3 regions of the Pseudomonas sp. XP2 genome follow, and region 2 is predicted to be linked to each of the others. Evidence: riboswitches for the same ligand, from Rfam matches in the RefSeq annotation. Region 2 holds a riboswitch; each other region holds the start of a gene.
What was found. Region 2 has a riboswitch for cobalamin ahead of ACK1VC_RS15275 (ABC transporter substrate-binding protein). Riboswitches for the same ligand answer to the same signal wherever they lie in the genome.
Positions count from the first base shown of each region.

Region 1 (7,963 bases), on a different contig from region 2:
CAATTTCGGCTTCTACAAACAGCAGGCAAAGCTGGCCGAGGCAGCAAAGTTCGACTTCGCCTTCATCGCCGACAGCCTGCACATTCACGCCCGCTCCAGCCCGCACTACCTCAACCGTTTCGAGCCGCTGACCATCCTTTCGGCACTGGCGGCGGTGACCGAGCACATCGGCCTGGTGGCCACGGTCACGGTCAGCTACACCGAGCCGTTCCAGGTAGCTCGCCAATTCGCTTCGCTGGACCTGATCAGCGGCGGGCGCGCAGGCTGGAACGTGGTGACCTCCTGGCTTTCCGGCACCGCTGACAACTTCGGCAAGGCTGAACACCCGCCGCATGCCGTGCGTTACCGGATTGCACGTGAGCATGTGGATGTGGTCAAGGGGCTGTGGGACTCATGGGAAGACGACGCCTTTACCCGCAACAAGCACAGCGGCCAGTTCTTCGACCCGGCCAAGTTGCACACCCTTGGCCACCAAGGTGAGTTCTTCAAGGTCAAAGGCCCGTTGAACATCCAGCGCTCGCCCCAGGGCCAGCCGCTGATCTTCCAGGCAGGCGTGTCGGAAGACGGCCGCAACTTCGCGGCGCAGAACGCCGACGCCATCTTTGTCAGCCCGGAATCGTTCGACGACGCCCACGCCTATTACCAGGACCTCAAACAGCGAGCCGCACGCCATGGCCGCGCCCCGGACGCACTGTTCATCCTGCCCGGCATCCGCCCCATCGTCGGCCGCAATGTCGAGGAGGTCGAGCAGCGCTACCAGCAGGCCGTCGACCTGGTGAGCATCGAAGATGCCCTGGTTGCCCTGGGCCGCCCCTTCAACGACTACGACTTCAGCCAACATGATCTGGATGCGCCCTTCCCCGATCTCGGCACCCTGGGCAACGACAGCCACAAAGGCACCTCGGACCAGCTCAAGCAGCTGGCCCGGGATGAAAGCCTGAGCCTGCGCGAACTGGCACTGCGCTTTTCGCGCCCGCGCAGGGACTTCGTCGGCACCCCGGAGCAGGTTGCCGATGCCTTGCAGCACTGGTTTGAAAACGGGGCTGCCGACGGCTTCATCATCAACTCATTGCTACCTGACGGCCTGCAGTACTTCACCGAACACGTGGTGCCGCTGCTGCAAGCCCGTGGCCTGGTTCGCCGTGAGTACAGCGATACAACCCTGCGCAGCCATTTTGGCCTCGACGTGCCAGAAAACCGCAACACCCTGCGCCGCAACCAGGCAGCGCTTGCCTGAGCCCCCCCAGACAAGGAGTTTTGTTTCATGAGCCTCGAGTTCATCGGCCTCATCGGCCCGCAGGAAAGCAGCGAATCCCAAGCACCCCGTGGCCCGCTGGTTGATCTGGCGTTCATCAAGGCCTTCTCCCAGGCCCAGGAATATGGCGGCTTCGACAAGGCATTGCTGGCGGTCAACACCAGTGCGCCGGACTCTATGATCCTGGCCAGCTACGTGGCAGCACTGACCGAGCGCATCGGCCTGCTGGTCGCCCACCGCCCGGGCTTCCAGGCGCCAACCTTCGCTGCCCGCCAGTTCGCCACCCTCGACCAGCTGAGCCGTGGCCGAGCCTCGATCAATGTCATCACCGGGGGCGACAGCGGCGACCTGCAGCGCGATGGCGACTTCCTCGACAAGGATGCCCGTTATGCCCGCACGGATGAATACCTGCAGGTACTGCGCGACACCTGGACCCGCCAGGAGCCTTTCGACCACCAGGGCACTCACTACCGCGTTGAAGACAACCTGACCTTGGTCAAACCGGTGCAGCATTTGCCCATCTACTTCTCCGGTGCGTCAGACGCCGCGGTCGAAGTGGCCGCCAAGCACGCCGACGTCTACATGATGTGGGGCGAACCGCTGGAGCAGGTGCGCGAGCGCATCGCCAAGGTGCGCAAGGCCGCCGCCCGCTACGGGCGCGAGAAGCACATCCGCTTCAGCCTGTCGTTGCGACCGATTCTGGGCGGTACCGAGGCAGAAGCCTGGGCCCGCGCCGAACGTATTCTGGCCGATGCCCAAGCGCGCATCGGTATCCGCCAGGGCAATCGCCGCGAGAAAAACTTCGGCAAGAGCAACGCCGGCTCCGAACGCCTGGTGCAGCTGGCCAGCCAGCGCAAGGTGCATGACACCCGGCTGTGGACCGAGATTGCGGCGTTGGGCGGTGGTGCAGGTAACTCCACCTCGCTGGTAGGCACTGCAGACCAGGTGGCCGAGGCCGCACTGGCCTACTACGAGCTGGGGGTTACTACCTTCCTGTTCCGTGGGTTCGACCAACTGCGCGATGCGGTGGAATACGGGCAGGACCTCATTCCCCGTATTCGGGCGTTGGTAGAACAGCATGAGGCTGGACGCAGCACCCGCACAGCCTAGATCCCGACTCGCAGCACCGGCCTCTTCGCGGCGGTTCGACGCCTCGACGAGCCCGCTCCCACAGGAAAATCACTGACCTCAAGGCCTGTGCAATTCCTGTGGGAGCGGGCATGCCCGCGAAGAGGCCGGTGCAGGCAAACACTTTCCCAAACACCCTACGCCAGCCCTGTCAGAGCCTGGCGCCTATTCGCCTGCGTGCTCCACCGTATTCCGAGGACATGATGTCTAGAACACCGCTTTTCGCCCTGCCCCTGGCCTGCCTGCTCACCCCGTTCGCCGACGCTGCTGCAACCACCGAAGACCAACGCCTGGACACTGTCACGGTGATCTCCACTGGCATGCGTGGCAACCAGCGCACCGTCGCCGACAGCCCGGCCCCCATCGACGTGATCAGCAACGAACAGTTGCTGCGCACCGGCCGTGCCGAGCTGTCCGAGGCCATTTCCAAACTGCTGCCCTCGTTCAACTTCGGCACCAACATCGCCGGTTTCCAGTCTGGCGTGCGGCCGCTGAGCAACCGCGGCCTGGGCCCGGCCTACACCTTGGTACTGGTCAATGGCAAACGCCGCCACAACAGCGCCGTGCCGGCCAGCGGCTCGACGGACAACAGCGGTGCCAACGCCGTGGATATCGACATGATCCCGGTCAGCGCGGTGTCGCACATCGAAGTCCTCAAAGACAGCGCGGCGGCTCAGTACGGCTCGGATGCGGTAGCCGGGGTGATCAACATCATCCTCAAAAGCGCCAGCAGTGGCGGCCATTACGAAAGCAGCTATGGCCAGCTGTACAGCGGCCAGGGCGAAACCATCAAGCTGGCTGGCGACCAGGGTTTCGGCCTGGGTGACGGCGGTTTCCTGCACCTGTCGGGGGAGGCACGCAAGCGCGGCACCGCCAACTGGATCGACAAAGCCGACCCTGGTTACCGGGCCTACTTCGAGGACGACCGCCAGGCCGCCTGGGACCACCGCGCTGTGAAGAACGGCGACCCCGACCTGCGCGCCTTCAACCTCGGTTACAACGCCGAACTGCCCATCAGCGACGACCTGAAACTGTATTCGTTCGCCACCTATGCCGAGCGCAAGCTCGAAGCCTTCAACAACTATCGACTGCCCAACAGCAACGCCTCGATCCCCGAGTTGTTCCCCGACGGGTACTTCCCGCTCAACAACATCAAAGACACCGACTACCAGTGGCTGCTCGGCACCCGGGGTGCCGCCGGTGCCTGGGACTGGGACCTGTCCACCACGTACGGGCGCAACAAGAACCAGCAGTCCAGCGACCTCACCATCAACCCTACCTACGGCCCGGCCTCGCCAACCTCGTTCGATGACCTGGCGACTTTGCAGTTCGACCAGTGGGTAAACAACCTGGACATCACCCGCGCTTTTGATCGCGTGTTTGGCCTGGCCGTACCAACCCGCGTCTCGGCGGGCCTGGAACACCGTTGGGAGCGGTTCCAGACCTTCGCCGGCGACCCCGTCGCCTACGGCGTCGGGCCCTACACTTACCCGGCCACCCTGGCCGACGGGCGCCCCAACCCGCTCTACGCGCTGGCCAACGGCCAGACCGCCGTGGGCGCCCAGGCTGCGCTGACCATCCGCCCGGAAGACGAGGCCGATGTGAAGCGCAACAACTATGCCGCCTACATCGACCTCGGCCTGGACCTGACCCCGCGCTGGTACCTGGGCACCGCCGCGCGCTTCGAGCACTACGACGACAACTCGGGCAACACCGCCAGCTTCAAGCTCAATTCACGCTATGAACTGAGCGAAACCGTGGCAATCCGCGGCACTTTGGGCAGCGGTTTCCGTGCCCCGTCGCTGACCCAGAGCGGCTATACGGTCAGCGACAACCGCACCGCGCTGGACGCTGACGGCAATGTGGTGCCGGCCTTGCGCCGCACCGTGGCGCCTGGCAGTGCCGCGGCGCTGGCATTCGGCGGCGACAAGCTCGACCCGGAGAAATCGCGCAACGCCGGCCTGGGCCTGACCTGGCAACCGGCGCGCCGTACCAGTGTCACCCTGGACACCTACCTGATCGACATCGACGACCGCATCCTGTTGACCGAAAACCTCTACGACCGGCAGAACGGTGCCGGTGCCATTGGCGATATGCTCCAAGCACTGGGCCTGGCACGCACCACCTGGATCAACTACTACACCAATGCCTTCGACACCCGTACCCGCGGCCTCGACCTGGTAGGTGACCACACCAGCGAATTCGGTGCCTGGGGCGATGTGCGCTGGACCTTGGGCTTCAACTGGAACAAGACCACTGTGCGCGGCAGCCGGGGCACGCCCGCAGCGCTGGCGGCAGCCGGTATCGAGGTGGTCGGCCATGGCCGCGAAGGTGACCTGGTGGCGGCCTCGCCGAAAACCAAATGGGTACTGGGCAGTCAGTGGTTGCTGGGTAACTTCACCGGCACCTTGCAGACCACCCGCTACGGCAAGGTCGAAACCTGGCAGCAGAATCAGGCCCAGGACCGCACCTTCGGCGCCAAGTGGATTACCGACCTGGACCTGTCGTACCTGCTGTTCGACAGCTTGACCGTCAGCCTGGGCGGCACCAACATCTTCAATGTACGGCCCGACAAGAACGGCGTGTACAACGCCAACGGCAACCAGGCGGCCTACGGCAACCCGCCGTTTCATCCAGGTGGCGGGTACTGGTACACCAAGTTGGCGTATGACTTCTGAAAACATCCTTTGGGTTTAGCGCGGACCTCAGTGGGAGCGGGCAAGCCCGCGAATCAGGCAGATGCGGTGGATGGCACCGGCTTTGCCGGTGTTCGCGGGCGAGCCCGCGCCCACAATGATTGGGCAAACTTTCACCCTGAGCACGGCAGTCACTCGCACACATGGCAATTGACGCAAACCCCGCCCCATGCTCTCCTTATGCCTCACGTTCAGGTGCCCCCCAGGGGGTGAAACGGGAAACCGGTGCGTCGCAGGCCCTCCATCAGGGCCGGACAAGCCCGGTGCTGCCCCCGCAACGGTAAGCGAGTGAAGCGTCTGTGCCACTGTGCCTTGTAGTCCGGCATGGGAAGGTGACGCTTTTCAGGAGCCCTGCTCCTCCTCGCAAGCCCGGAGACCGGCCTGGCGTTCATGAACACCCCGCGGTGGGCGGGCGCTGTTGCATTCCCCTGGGCGGCCACGCATCAGGGATGCCGCGCTTGCCCGTTGCCCACAAAAAGCAGAGGAACGCGTCATGCCCGTCACCAGCGCCAAGCCACACAGCCTTGCCACCCCCGTCACCCTCAGCCAGCGCATCGTCATTGCCGTTGGCGCAAGCCTGCTGGGCCTGTGCCTGGTGTACTTCGCCGGTTTTTCGCACATCGAGGCCGTGCACAACGCCGCTCACGACACCCGCCACAGCGCCGCCTTCCCCTGCCACTGAGTACGCCTGATGATCACGCGCATTGCCCGTACCGCGGGCTTCAGCGGGCTGCTTGCGGCCCTGCTGCTGACCCTGCTGCAAAGCTTCTGGGTCGCCCCGCTGATTCTTGAGGCGGAAACCTACGAATCCTCGGCCCCGGCCGCACACCACGAACATGGCGGCGAAGTGGCCGCCCATGAGCACAGCGCCGACGCCTGGTCGCCGGAAGACGGCTGGCAGCGGGTGCTGTCCACCACCGGTGGCAACCTGGTGGTTGCGGTCGGCTTCGCCCTGATCCTCGCCGCCCTCTACAGCCTGCGCGAACCGCAGCGTGCCGGCACCGGTGTGCTGTGGGGCCTGGCCGGTTTCGCCGTGTTCTGTCTGGCGCCAACGTTGGGGCTGCCACCGGAACTGCCCGGCACCGCTGCCGCCGACCTGGGGCAACGCCAGGCCTGGTGGATTGGCACGGCCAGCGCCACCGCCCTTGGCCTGGCCTTGCTGGTGTTCGCCCGGCACTGGCTGTTGAAGGCGCTGGGCGCCGTGTTGTTGATAATCCCCCATGTGATCGGCGCGCCACAGCCCGACGTGCATGAAAGCCTGGCCCCCGCAGCACTGGAGACTCAGTTCAAGATGGCCTCCTGGCTGACCAACGCTGCATTCTGGGTGGCCTTGGGCCTGCTCAGTGCATGGCTGTTCCGCCGTTCCAGCCAGGCCTGATGCCGGCCTTCTACGCCGGCTTCGGCTGCCGCCGAGGTTGCCCGGTGGATACATTGCAGACCCTGCTGCACCAAGCCTTGGCTAGCCAGGGCCTGGTGCTTGCCGACCTGCGCGGCATTGCCAGCATCAGCCTCAAGGCCGACGAACCCGGCTTGCAGCAACTGGCCGAACGCCTTGGCTTGCCCTTGGTGCTGTACCATAGCGCACAACTGCAAGCCTTTGAGCCGCTGCTCAGCCACCGCTCTGCCACAGCCCATGCCCACAGCGGCTGCTGGGGCGTGGCCGAGAGCGCGGCACTGGCGTTGGCCAGCCAGCGGCCCGGCTGCACCGCCGGGTTACTGCTGACCCGCCAGGTACTGGGCCCGGCGACCCTGGCCCTGGCCTGCTGAACATTTCGCTCCTCTTTCCTGCAAGGACTTTCCATGACGGTGTACTTCATCGGTGCCGGCCCCGGCGACCCTGAACTGATCACGGTCAAAGGCCAACGGCTGATTCGCCAGTGCCCAGTGATCATCTATGCCGGCTCACTGGTACCTGCTGCCGTGCTCGAAGGCCACAAGGCCCAGATCGTGATCAACAGTGCCGAGCTGCACCTGGAACAGATCATCGCCGCCATGTGCAGCGCGCACGAACAAGGCCAGGACGTGGCCCGTGTACACAGCGGCGACCCCAGCCTGTACGGCGCCATCGGTGAACAGATCCGCCACCTGCAGGCGCTGGGCATCGATTACCAGATCATCCCCGGGGTCACCGCCACGGCGGCCAGCGCGGCGCTACTTGGCTGCGAACTGACCCTGCCACAGGTGGCGCAGACGGTGATACTCACTCGCTATGGCGACAGTTCACCCATGCCACCTGGGGAGCAACTGGGCGACCTGGCGCGCCACGGCAGCACCTTGGCGATTCACCTCGGGGTCAAACACCTCTCGCGGATCGTCGAAGAACTGCTGCCGCACTACGGTGCGCACTGCCCGGTGGCGGTGGTACATCGTGCCACCTGGCCGGACCAGGACTGGGTGCGCGGCACCCTTGGCGATATCGTCGAACGCGTCGCAGCCAAAGATTTTCGCCGCACGGCGCTGATCCTGGTAGGCCATGTGCTAGGGGATACCCCCTTCGCCGAATCGGCCTTGTACCGTGCCGGGCATGCCCACCTGTACCGCCCTGGGGACTGAGCATTGCCAGTATTGCCGCCCGCGTAGCAGACTCCGGGTTCCCGCCTGCGAACAGGAGTCACGCCCATGCTGGAATTACGCCCCAACTGCGAGTGCTGCGATACTGACCTGCCGGGCGACAGCCCCGATGCGCTGATCTGCTCCTTCGAATGCACCTTCTGCCGTGCCTGCGCCGACACACGCCTGCAAGGCCGCTGCCCGAACTGCGCCGGCCAGCTAGTGCCCCGGCCGACGCGTGTCGGTCAGGCGCTGGCCAATAACCCCGCCGCCACCCAGCGTGTGAACAAAGCGCACGCCACCTGCGCCTGACGCCCTTCCAAACAGACATCGC
Region 1 is NZ_JBNRIK010000017.1:41,214-49,176, forward strand. Features, by position in the region: gene ACK1VC_RS18400 (LLM class flavin-dependent oxidoreductase) at 1-1,237, shown strand, start outside; gene ACK1VC_RS18405 (LLM class flavin-dependent oxidoreductase) at 1,265-2,365, shown strand; gene ACK1VC_RS18410 (TonB-dependent receptor plug domain-containing protein) at 2,587-5,061, shown strand; cobalamin riboswitch at 5,256-5,478, shown strand; gene ACK1VC_RS18415 (CbtB domain-containing protein) at 5,573-5,761, shown strand; gene ACK1VC_RS18420 (CbtA family protein) at 5,771-6,457, shown strand; gene ACK1VC_RS18425 (cobalamin biosynthesis protein) at 6,457-6,846, shown strand; gene cobM (precorrin-4 C(11)-methyltransferase) at 6,880-7,632, shown strand; gene ACK1VC_RS18435 (DUF1272 domain-containing protein) at 7,699-7,941, shown strand.
Region 1: linked by a shared signal. The riboswitch ahead of ACK1VC_RS18415 (CbtB domain-containing protein) and the one ahead of ACK1VC_RS15275 (ABC transporter substrate-binding protein) in region 2 are both predicted to bind cobalamin.

Region 2 (7,963 bases):
CCTCAGTGCCCTGGAAACACCGGCCAGCACCAGCAGCATCAGCGCCGAGCAGATTCAGCAGCGCAACAACCTCACCGTGCAGGATGCGGTGACGCGGTCGCCGGGCATCACCTTCGTCGGCTCCCCCGGCGACGGCGGCACAGGCCTGTCCGCCCGCGGCTTTGCCGGTCACAGTTCGGTGATGACCCTGTTCGACGGCGCACGCCTGTACACCGGTGCCGGCACCCAGACGTTCCCGGTCGACCCGTGGATGGTCGAGCGTATCGATGTCATTCGCGGCCCGGCTTCGGTTCTGCATGGCGAAGGCGCCACCGGCGCGGTGATCAACGTGATCCCGAAAAAACCGTTTGCCGGCGAGGTGCGCAACCACCTGCGCCTGGGCTACGGCTCGTGGGACCGCCAGCAGCTCGGCCTGGACAGCGGCGGCAGCCTCAGCGAGCGCCTTAGCTATCGCCTGACCCTTAACCAGCAGGCCGGCAACGGCTGGGTCGACCGCACCACATCGCGCAGCCTGGCCCTGAGTGCCGCGCTGCGTTTCGATGCCAGTGACGACCTCAGTTTCACCCTTGCCCACGACCGTGGTGATGCAGAGCCTGCCAACTACTACGGCACCCCGCTGATCGACGGCCACTACCGCAGCAGCCTGCGCAATAAAAACTACAACGTGCAGAACGACGTGCAGCACTACGTCGATGAGTGGACCCGGCTGACCACGGACTGGACGCTGAACGACCACGTCAGCGCCAGCAACCAGCTGTACTACATCAAAAGCCGCCGCCACTGGCGCAATGCCGAAGACTACAGCTGGGACGCCGAGCGCCAGCAATTGCAGCGCGGCAGCTACCTGGAGATCAAGCACAACCAGGAACAGTTCGGCGACCGCCAGACCTTCACCTTTGACCACAGGCTGTTCGGCCTTGCCAGCAAGACCGTGGTCGGCGCGGAATACAACAAGGTCCGCTTCAACGTCGACAGCAACGCGCCCTACAACGATGTGGGCGGTGACTACATCGACCCATGGCAGCCAGAACCGGGCGGGTTCCACAGCGCCTCGCCACTGCGCCCGCAAACCTTGTCCAGCACCCACACCTTCGCTCTGTTCGCCGAGAACCGCTTGCAGCTGAGCGACCGGCTGTCGCTGGTCACTGGGGTGCGCCGCGACCAGAACCACATCGACCGCACCAACCTGGCCAACGACAACCGCAGCGACCGCAGCCTGCAAGGTGGCAACTGGCGCGCCGGGCTGGTGTTCGCAGTCACCGATGACTTGGCGCTGTACGGGCAGTACTCCACCAGCCAGGAGGGGGTCAACAACCTCATCAGCCTCAGCCCCACCCAGATGCACTATGACCTGACCGAGGCGAAACAGACCGAGGTTGGCCTCAAGCAGCGCTTCTGGAACGGCCGTGGCGAATGGACGCTGGCCGCCTACCACATCGTCAAAAAGAAGCTGCTGGTGGACGACCCGATCACCCACGAGAAACAACAGGCTGGGCAGCAGACGTCCGATGGCCTTGAGGCAACCCTGGAACTGGCACTGGCGCATCAGTGGCAGGTGTCGGCCAATGCATCGCTGGTACGCGCCAGGTATGACGATTTCGACGAGATGGTCGGCGGTGTAGCGCAGGACCGTGCCGGCAACCGGCCGGCCAACGTGCCACGGCGTACCGCCAACCTGTGGCTGAGCAAAGGCTTCGGCCAGCAGGTAGAGGCCGGCGTGGGTGTGCGCTACGTGGATGAGCGTTATGCCGATACTGCCAATTCCCAACGTGCCCCCGGCTACGCCGTGGTCGATGCCAACATCGCCTGGCAGGTGCTGCCGGATGTGAAGTTGGGGTTGCAGTTGAACAACCTGTCTGATCGTGAATATGTGCAGTCGGCGTTCAGTGGGCAGCAGTGGTTGATGGGGATGCCACGATCGTACTTTGCGACGGTTGATTACACCTTCTGACCTGAGTTGCCTGTAACGGCCTCTTCGCAGCACCAGGCTGCTCCTACCAGTCACCACCGACCGGTAGGAACAGCCTTGCGCTGCGAAGAGACCGGCACAGGCAACACAAAAACCTCTACCAACCTCTCGTCGATTAGTTATAAGATAACGTTTCACATGACATTAATTCCTATCAGCGACCCTCCATGACAAGCGCCAGCGCCACGCCCTCCTTGATCACCCAGCGCCTGCAAAGCATCGATGCCCTGCGCGGCCTGGTGATCCTGTTCATGCTTCTGGACCACGTCCGCGAAACGTTCTTCCTGCACCGACAGGTCAGCGACCCGATGACCATCGACGCTACAGAGCCTTCGCTGTTCTTCAGCCGGACCCTGGCCCACCTGTGCGCGCCAGTGTTTGTCCTGCTAACCGGGCTGTCGGCCTGGCTGTACGGCGAAAAGCACCAAGGCCGCGGCGATGTCTCGGCGTTTCTGTTCAAGCGCGGGTTGTTCCTGGTGGTGCTGGAATTCACCCTGGTCAACTTCGCCTGGACCTTTCAGTTGCCCCCCAGCGTCATCTACCTGCAAGTCATCTGGGCCATCGGCGTCAGCATGATCGCCCTGTCGCTGCTGGTATGGCTGCCACGTGCTGCCCTGCTCGCCCTGGGCGCAGCCATCGTTGCCGGCCACAACCTGCTCGACGGCCTGCACTTTGGCGTGGAGTCAGCCCTGCACGTGCCATGGGCAATCCTGCACGACCGGGGCTGGCTTGAGTTTTCCGAAAACCTGCGCCTGCGCACGTCTTACCCGGTGCTGCCATGGATCGGCGTCATCGCGCTGGGTTATGGCCTGGGCCCCTGGTTTGCCCGTGGCAGTGCGGCTGGCCAACGCCAGCAGCGCCTGCTGCTGGCGGGTTTGATCGCGTTGCTGGGCTTTGTCGCGTTGCGCATGTTCAACGGCTACGGCGAGGCGCCGTGGAGCGGTTACCCCACCTTCACACAAACCGTCATGAGCTTCTTCAACATCACCAAGTACCCGCCTTCACTGCTGTTCCTGGCCTTGACCCTGGGCTGCGGCCTGCTGTTGCTGCGCGCCTTCGAGCGCGCCGGCCAGGCCCGCTGGGTCAGCGCGCTGGCAGTGTTTGGCGCAGCACCGATGTTTTTCTACCTGTTGCACCTGTACGTGCTGAAGCTGTTGTACCTGGCCTGCGTGGCGCTGTTCGGCCTCAACCATGGCGACTACTTCGGCTTCGACGGCATCGCGGCGGTGTGGCTGGGTGCAGTGGTGCTGGCGGTTTCGCTGTACCTGCCGGTGCGCGGGTTCGCTCGCCTGAAAGCGCGCCGCCGCGACATCACCTGGCTGAAGTACTTCTGAAAAGCGTTTTCACCCGGCGGCACGATGGTCTACCATGCGGGCCGCCGGTTTCCACCACGGAATTAATAGGGAATCCCAGGCCCGCCAATACGGGCCAAACGGAACTGCCCCCGCAACTGTAGGTGCCGAGCCTGCTCCATTGATGCCACTGGGCCACAACCCGGGAAGGCCGGAGCCGGGCCATGACGCACCAGTCAGGAGACCTGCCGGCCTACATTTACCAACCGGCGGGGTGTCCGGGATTGGCCATCAGTGTTGCCCCTGCCCTCGGCGGGGGCTCGGCGATGCCTGTCCGTGCGTTCCTCACCCGAACTGTCCGATAGGAGATCGCCCAGCATGCTGCCCCGTTTCGCCACCCTGCTCGCCGGCCTCGGCCTCACTGGCCTGGCCCAGGCCGCCGCCACCCACTACCCGCTCACGGTCGAGAACTGCGGCAAACCGCAGACCTTCGCCCAGGCCCCGCAGCGCGCCGTCACCATCGGCCAGGCCGGCACCGAGATACTCTACGCACTCGGGCTTGGCGACAAGCTGGCGGGCACTTCGCTGTGGTTCAACAACGTGCTGCCCGAGTACCAGGCGCAGAACGACAAGGTGCCGCGCCTGGCCGACAATGACCCCAGCTTCGAGGCCGTGGTCGGCAAGCGCCCGCAGCTGGTGACCGTGCAGTTCGAATGGATGGTCGGCGCCCAGGGTGTGGTCGGCACCCGCGAGCAGTTCGATGAGCTGAAGATCCCCACCTACCTGCTGCCGTCGGACTGCGAAGGCAAAGACAACCTGGTCGGCGCCGACGGCACCCGCCTGCAGGCGTTTCAGGTAAACAGCATCTACAAGAGCGTCAGCCAGCTGGCCGAGATCTTCGATGTGCAGGACCGCGGCACTGCGTTGAACGCCGAGCTGAAAGGCCGCCTGGACAGCGCCAAGGCGCAACTGGCCGGCAAGGACCTGTCTGCCACCTCGGCACTGTTCTGGTTCTCCAGCGCTGACCTCGACATCGACCCTTACGTGGCGGGCCGTCAAGGGGTCGCGGACTTCATGCTACGCACGTTGGGCGTTCGCAACGTGGTCGAATCCACCGAGGAGTGGCCGACCGTAGGCTGGGAAACCCTGGCCAAGGCCAACCCCACCTGGCTGATCATCGCCCGCATGGACCGCCGCCGCTTCCCCGCCGACGACTACCAGAAGAAGCTGGAGTTTCTGCGCAACGACCCGGTAACCCGCAACATGGATGCGGTGAAACACGATCGCATCATCGTCCTCGACGCCGACGCCATGCAGGCCGGCATCCGCCTGTTCCGTGGCCTGCAGACGCTGTCCGCCGCCTTTGCCAGCGGTAAAGCACCCCAGTGATGAGCCGCCTGCTACCTTGTATCGCCGTTGCCCTGGCGGCACTGCTGACTGCCTTGCTGGCCGGCACCGCCATTGGTGAGACCAACCTGTCGCCCAGCGTGGTCGGCCAGGTGCTGGCCAACCAGCTGTGGCAGGCCGGCTACCCGGTTGACCCGATCGACGCCGGCATCGTCTGGAACTACCGCCTGACCCGCACCCTGGTCGCGGCAGCCTGCGGTGCCGGCCTGGCCACCTGTGGTGTGGTTCTGCAGGCGCTGTTGCGCAACCCGCTGGCCGAGCCGTACCTGCTGGGGCTGTCGGCCGGCGCCTCGACCGGTGCAGTGCTGGTCGGCCTGCTGGGCCTGGGTAGCCTGACGCTGAGCATGTCCGGGGGCGCCTTCATGGGGGCGCTGGCTGCGTTCGCCCTGGTGCTGGTACTGGCCCGCGCGGCCGGCCCTGGCAGCAACAACGCGCAGGTGATCCTCGCCGGTATCGCCGGCTCGCAACTGTTCAACGCTCTCACCGCCTTTCTCATCACCAAGTCGGCCACCGCCGAACAGGCACGCGGCATCCTGTTCTGGCTGTTGGGCAATCTCAGCGGCGTGCGCTGGCCATCGGTGTGGCTGGCCGTACCGGTGGCGCTGTTTGGCCTGGTAGTGTGCCTGTGGCACCGCCGCGCACTGGATGCCTTCACCTTCGGCGCCGATTCGGCTGCATCGCTGGGCATCCCGGTGCGGCGCACCCAGCTACTGCTGATCAGTTGCACAGCGCTGGTGACGGCCGTGATGGTGTCCATCGTCGGCGCCATCGGTTTTGTCGGGCTGGTGATTCCGCATGCCCTGCGCCTGCTGCTCGGCCCAGGCCACAGCCGCCTGTTGCCCGCCAGCGCACTGGGCGGTGCACTGTTCCTGATTGCCGCCGACGTCCTCTCACGCACCTTGATCACGGGCCAGGTGATTCCCGTGGGCGTGGTCACCGCACTGATCGGGGCGCCCGTCTTCGCGCTTATTCTGGTCAGCCGCCGAGGGCACTCATGACGGTCATGACAGCTGTACAGCTTGCGCCGCTGAGTTGCCAGGGCCTAGGGCTGCAACTGGCCGGCACTGCCGTGCTGCGCGATATCGAGCTGAGCGTTGTAGCAGGTGAAACCCTGGGCATCGTAGGCCCCAACGGCTCCGGCAAGTCCTCACTGCTCAAGTTGCTGGCCGGGCTGCGCAAGCCGGCCAGTGGCAACGTGCAACTGCTGGGCGAACCGCTGGCACAACTGCCCCGCCGCCGGGTTGCGCAGGCCCTGGCACTGGTCGAGCAACAAGCTGACACCCTCGACGCAATCCGGGTGTTCGACGCCGTTGCCTTGGGCCGCACACCTTGGCTGTCGGCATTGGCACCCTTCTCTCGAGAGGACCGTACCATCGTCGAACAGGCCCTGGCTGACCTCGACGCCCTGCACCTGCGCGCACGCCTGTGGGGGTCGCTGTCGGGTGGCGAGCGCCAGCGCGTGCACATCGCCCGCGCCCTGGCACAACGGCCACAGGTACTGTTGCTGGACGAGCCGACCAACCACCTGGACATTCAGCACCAGCTAAGCCTGCTGCAACAGGTTCAAGCCCTGCCCGTGACCACGCTGGTGGCCTTGCACGATCTCAACCAGGCACTCACCTGCGACCGCGTCGCGGTACTGGACAAGGGCCGCCTGGTCGCCCTTGGCAAACCGTTCGAAGTCCTCACCCCCGAGCGCCTGCTGTGCACCTTTGGCGTGCATGCCCGCTACCTCACCGATCCCTTCGATGGCGCGCGCATCCTGCGTTTTCGCGCCCCCTGAACCAGGAAGTTCCACTGATGCTGTTGCGCCCTGTCGCCCTGCTGCTTGCCAGCGCCCTGCTTGCCCCGGCCGCACTGGCCGAGGTGCATGAAGTGAAAATGCTCAACCGCGGCAGCGAGGGCGCCATGGTGTACGAGCCGGACCACCTGCGCATTGCCCCCGGCGACACGGTGCGCTTTCTGCCCACCCAGAACGGGCACAATGCGGCCAGCGTGACCGGCCTGCTACCGGCGGGGGCCGAGGCCTTCAAGAGCAAGTTGAACCAGCCGTTCGAGCAGACCTTCAGCGTGCCGGGGGTATACGGCATCCAATGCATTCCGCACCTGGCGATGGGCATGGTGATGGTGATTCAGGTCGGTGACGCGCCGGCTACCGAGTTGCCAGCCAGCTTGCCTGCGCGGGCGCAAGCCCGCTTCGCAGCCCAGTTGCAGAAGCTTGAGGCAGCGCGATGAACCGGCTGTTGTTGGCGCTGCCACTGTTGGGGTTGTCGCCCTTTGCCCTGGCCGACTCCGCTCAGTCGCAAAGCAACGGTTTTGTCGAAGACAGCAGCTGGAGCATCCTCAACCGCAGCGTATTCGACCAACGCAACTACCGGCACGGCGGGCGTAACAGTGCCGCGCGCAATGCCTACAAACCGCGCAGCGAACGTGATGGCAAGGCTGAGGAATGGGCCTACGGTTTGATGGGGACATTTCAGTCCGGCTTCACTCAGGGCCTGATCGGTGTCGGCGTCGATGCCCATGCCTATCTGGGCGTACAACTCGACAGTGGCGGCGGGCGCGCGGGCAAAGCACGCCTGCTGGGGATGGATAACGACGAGCATCCAAAAAACGAATACAGCCGCGCAGGCGCGGCGCTGAAGTTGCGGGTATCCAATACTGTACTGTCCTATGGCGAACAACGCGTCAAAACCCCGGTGTTCAGCTCTTCCGACAGCCGCCTGCTGCCCGAAACCGCCACAGGGTTCTTCCTCACCAGCAACGATTTCGACACGCTAACGCTGGTGGCCGGGCACTTCAACGAAAGCGCCGACCGCAATGCCTCCAGCCACGACCAGGGCTTCGTGGTGAATTACTCCAACGGCAAGCAGGGCAACAGTTTTGACTTGGCGGGCGTGGTCTGGAACCCCGGTGCAGCATTCAGCGGCAGCCTGTACACCTCGCGCTACGAGGACAGCTGGAACCAGCACTACCTGGGTAGCACCCTCAGCCACGCGCTGGATGACCGACGCAGCATCAGCCTGGACCTCAACCTGTACCGCACCACAGACACCGGCAAGGCGCTGTCCGGGCGCATCGACAACACCACCTGGAGCCTGGTCTCGCGCTACAACCAGGGGCCGCACGGTTTCAGCCTTGGCTGGCAACAGGTCGACGGCAACACCCCGTTCGACTACGTGACGCGAGGGGCAATCTTCATTGCCAACGCCGTGCAGATGTCGGACTTCAACGCCCCGAACGAGAAGTCCTGGCAGGCACGCTATGACCTGAACATGGGGGCCTATGGGGTGCC
Region 2 is NZ_JBNRIK010000012.1:154,339-162,301, forward strand. Features, by position in the region: gene ACK1VC_RS15265 (TonB-dependent receptor) at 1-1,951, shown strand, start outside; gene ACK1VC_RS15270 (DUF1624 domain-containing protein) at 2,137-3,303, shown strand; cobalamin riboswitch at 3,332-3,528, shown strand; gene ACK1VC_RS15275 (ABC transporter substrate-binding protein) at 3,640-4,650, shown strand; gene ACK1VC_RS15280 (FecCD family ABC transporter permease) at 4,650-5,666, shown strand; gene ACK1VC_RS15285 (ABC transporter ATP-binding protein) at 5,663-6,451, shown strand; gene ACK1VC_RS15290 (pseudoazurin) at 6,469-6,903, shown strand; gene ACK1VC_RS15295 (OprD family porin) at 6,900-7,963, shown strand, end outside.

Region 3 (7,963 bases), on a different contig from region 2:
CAGCGCGGCCACGGCCTGCACGGCGGCATCGAACAGACGGATAAGGTTGCCGAAGGCGTCGCGGAAAAAGCCGGAAACGCGCAAGGTCACATCCACCCGCGGGCGGTCGAGCAGGCTCAGCGGCAGTATTTCAAAATCGTCAACGCGCTGGCTGCCGGTGGCCCATACCGGCCGCACGCCCATCAGCGCCATGGCCTGGGCGATGTCGTCGCCGCCAGTGCGCATGGTGGCCGTACCCCACACCGAGAGGCCAAGCTGGCGCAGGTGATCGCCGTGGTCCTGCAGGTGGCGTTCAAGGATCAGGCTGGCCGAGGCGAAACCCAGGCGCCAGGCCGTGGTGGTGGGCAGGTTGCGCACGTCCACGGTATAGAAGTTGCGGCCGGTGGGCAGCACGTCGAGGCGGCCACGGCTGGGCGCACCGCTGGGGCCGGCAGGCACGAATCGCCCGGCCAGCGCCGCCAGCAGGCCGTTCATTTCAGCGGCGCCGCAGGCATCTAGGCTGGGCGCCACCGCTTCGCACAAGGCGTGCACCACGTCACGCACCGGCTGCCATTCGCTCGGTTCAGGCAACTGCAGGGTGCCGCCCAGCGCTTGCTCGATCACCTGCTGCGCCAAAAGCTCCAGGCGCTCGCGGGTATCGCCACAGGTGCGCCAGGGTTCACTGCTCATGGCCAGAAGCTGCTCAGGGCGTTCGCCCTGCCAGGGCAGCCCAAGCTCACAATCGAGCGGGTCAAAGCCTGGCACCAAGGCCTTGGCCAAGGCGCGCAGCAGGCTGGCATTACCACCACGACCGTCGCCGCGCTCAACCCGCAGCAGGGCCAGCAGCGTATCCAGCCGCAGCCGCCCCTCTGGTGACTGGCCAAACACATGCAGGCCATCGCGAATCTGCGATTCCTTCAGGTCGCACAGGTAAGTGTCCAGGCGCGGCAGCCAGACGGCGGCATCATCCAACTGCCCTTCCAACTGCAGCTCGCGGTCGATGTGGTTGACCTTGACCAGTTCGAGGATGTCGCGCTGCAACTCGCGGGCACGCCGCGGATCGAGTAGCTGCGCTTCGTAGAACTCGTCGGCCAGTTGCTCCAGGTGGCGCAACGGGCCGTAGGTTTCGGCACGGGTCAGCGGCGGCATCAAGTGGTCGATGATCACCGCCTGGGTACGGCGCTTGGCCTGGGCGCCCTCGCCCGGGTCGTTGACAATGAACGGGTAGATGTTCGGCAGCGGGCCAAGCAGCGCGTCCGGCCAGCACTGCGCCGACAAGCCGACGCCCTTGCCGGGCAGCCATTCGAGGTTGCCGTGCTTGCCGACATGGATCACCGCGTCGGCGGCGAACCCGTGGCGCAGCCAGAAGTGGAACGCCAGGTAGCCGTGCGGCGGCACCAGGTCGGGGTCGTGATACACCGCGCTGGGGTCTACCTGGTAGCCCCGGGCGGGCTGGATGCCGACGAAGGTCAGCCCAAAGCGCAAGCCGGCCACCATCAGCCGGCCGCTGCGGTACATCGGGTCCTGCTCGGGCGGCCCCCAGCGCTCCAGCACTGCCTGGCGATTGGCCTCGGGCAAGCGCTCGAAGGCGGCCTGGTAGTCGGCCAGGCTCAGGCTCTGGGCGCAAGGGCGCTGGTCCAGGTGGTCAAGGTCGTTGGTCACGCCGCCGAGCAGCTGGTGGATCAGTTGCGTGCCGCTGCCCGGCAAATCGGCCAGCGGATAGCCTTCGGCCTGCAGCGCTTTGAGAATGTTGAGTGCAGCAGCGGGCGTATCCAGGCCGACGCCGTTACCGATGCGGCCATCCCGGGTCGGGTAGTTGGCCATCACCAGGGCCACGCGCTTCCCGGCATTGGGCAGGCGCGCCAGCTCGACCCAGCGCCGGGCCAGCTCGGCGACAAAGTCCATACGCTCGGGGTGGGCGCGGTAGCACACCACGTCGGACTGGCTGCGCTCGCTGCGCCAGGCCATGTCCTTGAAACTGACCGGGCGGGTAATGATGCGCCCGTCCAGTTCGGGCAAGGCGATGTGCATGGCCAGGTCGCGTGCACCCAGCCCCTGTTCGCTGGCTTCCCAGCCGGGCTGGTTGTCCTGCGCGCAGATGGCCTGCAGCACCGGAATGTCACGGCGGAACGGGCGCAGGTTGGGCCGTTCGGGGCTGGACAGGGCAAAACCGGTGGTATTGACCAGCACTTCGGCACCGACTTCGTCCAGCCAGGCTTCGACCTGCTCCAGGCAGGCGCTTTCCTTTAGGCTGGCCACGGCAATCGGCAACGGGTTCAAGCCAGCGGCTTGCAGGCGCTGGCAGAACACGTCGATGAACGCGGTGTTGGCCGCCTGCAAGTGGGAGCGGTAGAACAGCAGCGGCGCCACCGGGCAATCCGGGTGCCAGTGCGGGTACCAGTCTTCCAGTGCCACACTGCCCTTGGCCGGGTGATACACAGCGGTGCGCGGCAAGGGCTGCGGCTCGTCCCAGGCATAATCGCGGCCCAGCCACTGGTTGGCCAGGCAGTTGTAAAGGTTGATGGCATTGGCCTTGCCACCCTGGCGCAAGTAGTGCCAGAGGCGCTCGGCCTGGTCGCCCGTGACGGTGCCCAAGCGGGTCAGCTCCGGGTCAGGGCGATCATCGCCTGGTACCAGAATCAGTTGCACGCCACGGGCAGCCAGCTCGACCAGTTGCTCGACGCCATAGCGCCAGTAACCGACGCCGCCGTGCAGCGACACCAGGATGACCTTGGCGTGGCGCAGCACCTGGTCGACATACAGGTCGACCGAAGCGTGGTTCTGCACCTGCATCGGGTTGGCCAGGCGCAGGCTGGGGAAATCCTCAGGCAGTTGCTCGGCCGTATCGGCGAGCAACGCCAGGTGCGAATCGCCGCTGCAGAGAATCACCAGTTCGGCGGGTGTCTGGCCAAGGTCGGCAATACTGTCGTCCGGCACGAAGCCGCCGGGCTGGGTCCGCAGCAGGTGCACGGGTCAGGCGCCCAAGGCCTGGCGCAGGCGCGCTTCCAGCTGGGCAGCGTCGAGTTCCTGGCCGATCAACACCAGGCGGGTGATACGCGGCTCGTCGGCACGCCAGGCGCGGTCGAAGTGTTTGTCGAAACGGGTCCCCACGCCTTGCACCAGCAGGCGCATCGGTTTGCCCGGGATGGCAGCGAAGCCCTTGGCGCGCAGGATGCCGAACTCCACCACCAGCTGGGTCAAGGCGTCGAGCAACAGGCTTTCGTCAGCCTCCGGCAGGTCGATGGAAATGGAGTCGAAGGCGTCGTGGTCGTGGTCGTCATGATCGTCGCCATCGTGGTGCGAATCGTGGTGGGTACGGCGGCCATCGATGTGCGCCTCGGACTCGGCGCCCACACCCAGCAGCACCTCCAGCGGCAGCTTGCCACTGCTGGCCTCTACCACCTTGACTGCCGGCGGCAGTTCTTCGGCCACTTCGGCGCGCACCTTGGCCAGGCCTTCGGCGTCGATCAGGTCGGCCTTGTTCAATACCACCAGGTCGGCGCTAGCCAGCTGATCGGCGAACAGTTCGTGCAGCGGCGATTCGTGGTCCAGGTTAGGGTCGAGCTTGCGCTGGGCATCGACCTGGTCCGGGTAGGCGGCGAAAGTGCCGGCAGCCACGGCCGGGCTATCGACCACGGTGATGACCGCGTCGACGGTGCAGGCGTTGCGGATTTCCGGCCACTGGAAGGCTTGCACCAGCGGTTTGGGCAGGGCCAGGCCACTGGTTTCGATCAGGATGTGGTCCAGGTCGCCACGGCGTGCCACCAGCTCGCGCATGACCGGGAAGAACTCCTCCTGTACGGTGCAGCACAGGCAGCCGTTGGCCAGTTCATAGACGCGGCCGCTGGCTTCTTCTTCGGTGCAGCCGATGCTGCACTGCTTGAGGATTTCGCCGTCGATACCCAGTTCGCCGAATTCGTTGACGATGACCGCAATGCGACGGCCCTGGGCGTTGTCGAGCATGTGGCGCAGCAAGGTGGTCTTGCCCGAGCCGAGGAAGCCGGTGACGATGGTAACGGGGAGCTTGGCCAGTGTTTTCATGTCGCATTGCCCTTGGCAGAATGGCGCGGGCATGCAGGACGACAGCCGCGGACCAGGCCGGCCGGGCTTGTTCGCCACCGGATCACCCCGCCCGGTTGAAAGTCGAAAACGTTGCGAGGCAGGTCTCCTGGCTTGCACCGTTCCAGCTCCCCGTTCAGTTGAACGGCGTGCTGGCGGGATGACGCCTTCCCGCGCATTGGCGCAGTGGCTGTGTCGATCCGTTGTCAGTGCTTACAGTTGCGGGGGCAGCCGCGGCTTGTACCGCGTTCCCGTCTTAGCTTCGGCCTGGCCGAAGAACCTCGAAGTGGCAAGGCTACGCAGTGGCTGGCGGGTGGTCAACCATTGCTGCGGGGCTTGCCGACAACTCTTGGCGGCACTGCGGTACAGTGGCGACTTTGCCCACTGTCAAGGACGCCCCATGCTCCTCGCCCCCGCCATCCCGGTACTGCGCATCTTCTCGGTCGACAAGGCCAGGGAGTTCTACATGGATTTTCTCGGTTTCAGCCTGGACTGGGAGCACCGCTTCAGCCCGAACCTGCCGTTGTACATGCAGATTCACCGCGATGGCCTGATCCTGCACCTTACCGAGCACCATGGCGATGCCTGCCCCGGCTCTACAGTGTTTGCCCGCCTCGACGACCTGCGGGCGCTGGAGCATGAACTGCAAGGCAAACAGTACGGTTACGCCCGGCCCGAAGCCGAGCGCCTGGACTGGGGCCTGCAGATGCAGGTGTGCGACCCGTTCGGCAACCGCCTGCGCTTCTGCCAGCAGATCGATGACGAGGCCAACCTGTGAAGGCGCTGGGCAAACGCGAAATGGCCCGCCTGGAGCGGGAGCTGGTAGCGTGCCTGACGGACGCCTGTGAAACCGCCAAGGCAGAAATCGTCGGGTTCACCTGGCTCACCCATCGCCTGGACCCTGAGAACTTTCCGGCCAGCCTGCGTATTACTTGGGTGTTTGAACAAGAGGCCGAGAAAGTCGCTGCAGTGGCGGGTGAAGCAAAGGCACGCATGCTGGCGCTGACCCGTCAGGCGTTGGACCACGCCGGCATACAACTGGATCACCCGGCCTGGCATGTACGGTTTGACAGCGAAGAGGCCTGCAAACAGAGCCACGGAGGCGACTGGGCCAAGCGCTTGACGGGGCGCTGAGCCCAGGGCCAGACAAGATCGGGCGCCGCTCGCGCGGCGCATCGCCAGTGCAGGAAACCCATACACGGCGGGCGGTACTTTACCCGCCCCCAACGGGCCGTTAGGCTACGCACTCCCCCAGTACGAGGTATTCGTCCAATGCGCCATTAATGCCGCCGTCCATTCGACGGCCAGTCTTCAGCCTCCGGTTTGCTCCGGAGATGTCGCGGCATTTGTGGAGTTGTGCATGACGAACACGTCGATCCTGACGCTGGACAGCGTCTCTTTGGCCTTGCCTGATGGCCGGCTACTGTTTACCGATCTCAACGAAACCTTCGACCAAAGGCGTACCGGCCTGGTCGGGCGCAATGGCGTGGGCAAGAGCCTGCTAGGGCAGGTTCTTGCCGGCCAGCGTGCACCGAGCAGCGGCCAGTGCCGGCGCCTTGGGCCTGTCCATCTGCTGAATCAGCAGGTAATCGAGCGCAGCACCACGCTTGCCGACCTGGCCCAGGTGGGGTCGGTGATAGCGGCGTTGGAGCGCATCGAGCAAGGCAGCATCAACCCCCAGGATTTCGACACCGTCGGCGAGCGCTGGGATATCCGCGAGCAACTGCAGATGCACCTGCAACGCAACGGCCTGAGTCACCTTGACTGGCGCCAGCCCGCACGCAGCCTGAGCGGCGGCCAGGCTATGCGCGTGGCGCTGGCAGGCGCATGGCTCAGCGGTGCCGACTACCTGATACTCGACGAACCGAGCAACCACCTGGACAGCGACGCCCGTGCCCAATTGCTGAGCATGATCGAGGCCTGGGACCGAGGTTTGCTGGTGATCAGCCACGACCGCAGCCTGCTGGCGCACATGGCGCGCATTGTCGAACTGTCGAGCCTGGGGTTACAGGCCTATGGCGGCAACTACGGCTTCTATGCAGCACAAAAAGCCAGCCAGGTGGCGCAGGCCCAGCAGCAACTTGCCCGGCTCAAGCAGCAGCAACAACGCCAAGCCCGTGAACTGCAGCGCCAGCGCGAAGACCTGGAACGCCATCAGGCCCGGGCCGGGCGTCAAGCCAGGCATGCCAACCAGGCCAAGATCCTGGTCGACCGCCAGCAGGAGCGCAGCCAGGCCACGGCGGGCAAGCAGCACCGCGACCATCGCGACGCGCGGCAAGCATTGCTGGGCAAAGTGCATGACGCCGCCCGCGAGGTCGAGCAAGCCACTGCGATTACCTTGCATGCTCCCACGCCCCAGCGTCATGCGGGCCGCGAAGTGTTGGCGTTGCAGGCACTTCGCTTGCCCCATGGCACCCGCAAACCGCTTGACCTGCGCTTGTGCCTGGGCCAGCGGATGGGCCTGGTCGGCGCCAACGGCAGTGGCAAGTCCACGCTGCTAAGGCTGCTGAACGGGCAATTACCGGCATCACCACACACTTTGCGCCGCCGTGGCGAAACCGCCCTGCTCGACCAGCACTGCAGTACCTTGGCAGGCCACAGCAGCGTGCTCGAACACCTGCGCAGGGCCAACCCGGTGCTGGCCCAGGGCGAGTTGCGCAGCCGCCTGGCACAACTGGGTCTGGATGCGGCCCGCGTCGAGTTGCCCAGCAGCCTGCTCAGCGGCGGCGAGCGGATGAAGGCAGCACTTGCTGCCGTGCTGTACCGCGAGCGGCCACTCGACCTGCTGTTGCTGGACGAGCCCGGCAACCACCTGGACTTGCCGTCACTGGCAGCCCTGGAGCGCATGCTCGGGCAGTTTCGCGGGGCGCTGATGGTGGCGTCCCATGATGCGGTTTTGCTGGAAAACCTGGCACTGGATGAGTACCTGCGGTTGTAGGAACCGAAAAAAAAGCATCGCAGGCTATCAATTCGTGACTGGCCGTTCCCGATCCGCGACGGATGTATTATGGTGACGTGGTGCGCATATAACAGCAGCCCGAGCGATCGGGCACTTGCAAGACAATGAGGGTGTCATGAGCAACGAAAGCATTAACTGGGACAAGCTGGGTTTCGACTACATCAAAACCGACAAACGCTACCTGTCCGTATGGCGCAATGGCGAGTGGGACAAAGGCACCCTGACCGACGACAACGTGCTGCACATCAGTGAAGGCTCCACGGCCCTGCACTACGGCCAGCAATGCTTCGAAGGCCTGAAGGCCTACCGTTGCAAGGACGGCTCGATCAACCTGTTCCGCCCGGACCAGAACGCCGCCCGCATGCAGCGCAGCTGCGCCCGCCTGCTGATGCCCCATGTGCCGACCGATGTGTTCATCGAAGCGTGCAAGCAAGTGGTCAAGGCCAACGAAAAGTTCGTACCACCGCACGGCAAAGGCGCCCTGTACCTGCGCCCGTTCGTGATCGGCACCGGTGACAACATTGGCGTGCGCACCGCCCCCGAGTTCATCTTCTCGGTCTTCGCCATTCCGGTTGGCTCGTACTTCAAGGGCGGCATGAAGCCGCACAACTTCCAGATTTCCAGCTTTGACCGCGCCGCCCCACAAGGCACCGGCGCCGCCAAGGTCGGTGGCAACTACGCTGCCAGCCTGCAGCCGGGCGCTGAGGCCAAGAAGGCCAACTTCGCCGACGCCATCTACCTCGATCCGTTGACCCATACCAAGATCGAGGAAGTGGGTTCGGCCAACTTCTTCGGCATTACCGCCAACAACGAGTTCGTTACCCCGAAATCGGCCTCGGTACTGCCAGGCATCACCCGCCTGTCGCTGATGGAACTGGCGCAATCGCGTCTGGGCCTGACCGTGATTGAAGGCGACGTCGAAATCAGCAAGCTGGACCGCTTCATCGAAGCCGGCGCTTGCGGCAC
Region 3 is NZ_JBNRIK010000003.1:228,616-236,578, forward strand. Features, by position in the region: gene cobN (cobaltochelatase subunit CobN) at 1-2,949, opposite strand, end outside; gene cobW (cobalamin biosynthesis protein CobW) at 2,953-4,020, opposite strand; cobalamin riboswitch at 4,121-4,337, opposite strand; gene ACK1VC_RS05675 (glyoxalase superfamily protein) at 4,439-4,816, shown strand; gene ACK1VC_RS05680 (hypothetical protein) at 4,813-5,172, shown strand; gene ACK1VC_RS05685 (ATP-binding cassette domain-containing protein) at 5,399-6,976, shown strand; gene ACK1VC_RS05690 (branched-chain amino acid aminotransferase) at 7,113-7,963, shown strand, end outside.
Region 3: linked by a shared signal. The riboswitch ahead of cobW (cobalamin biosynthesis protein CobW) and the one ahead of ACK1VC_RS15275 (ABC transporter substrate-binding protein) in region 2 are both predicted to bind cobalamin.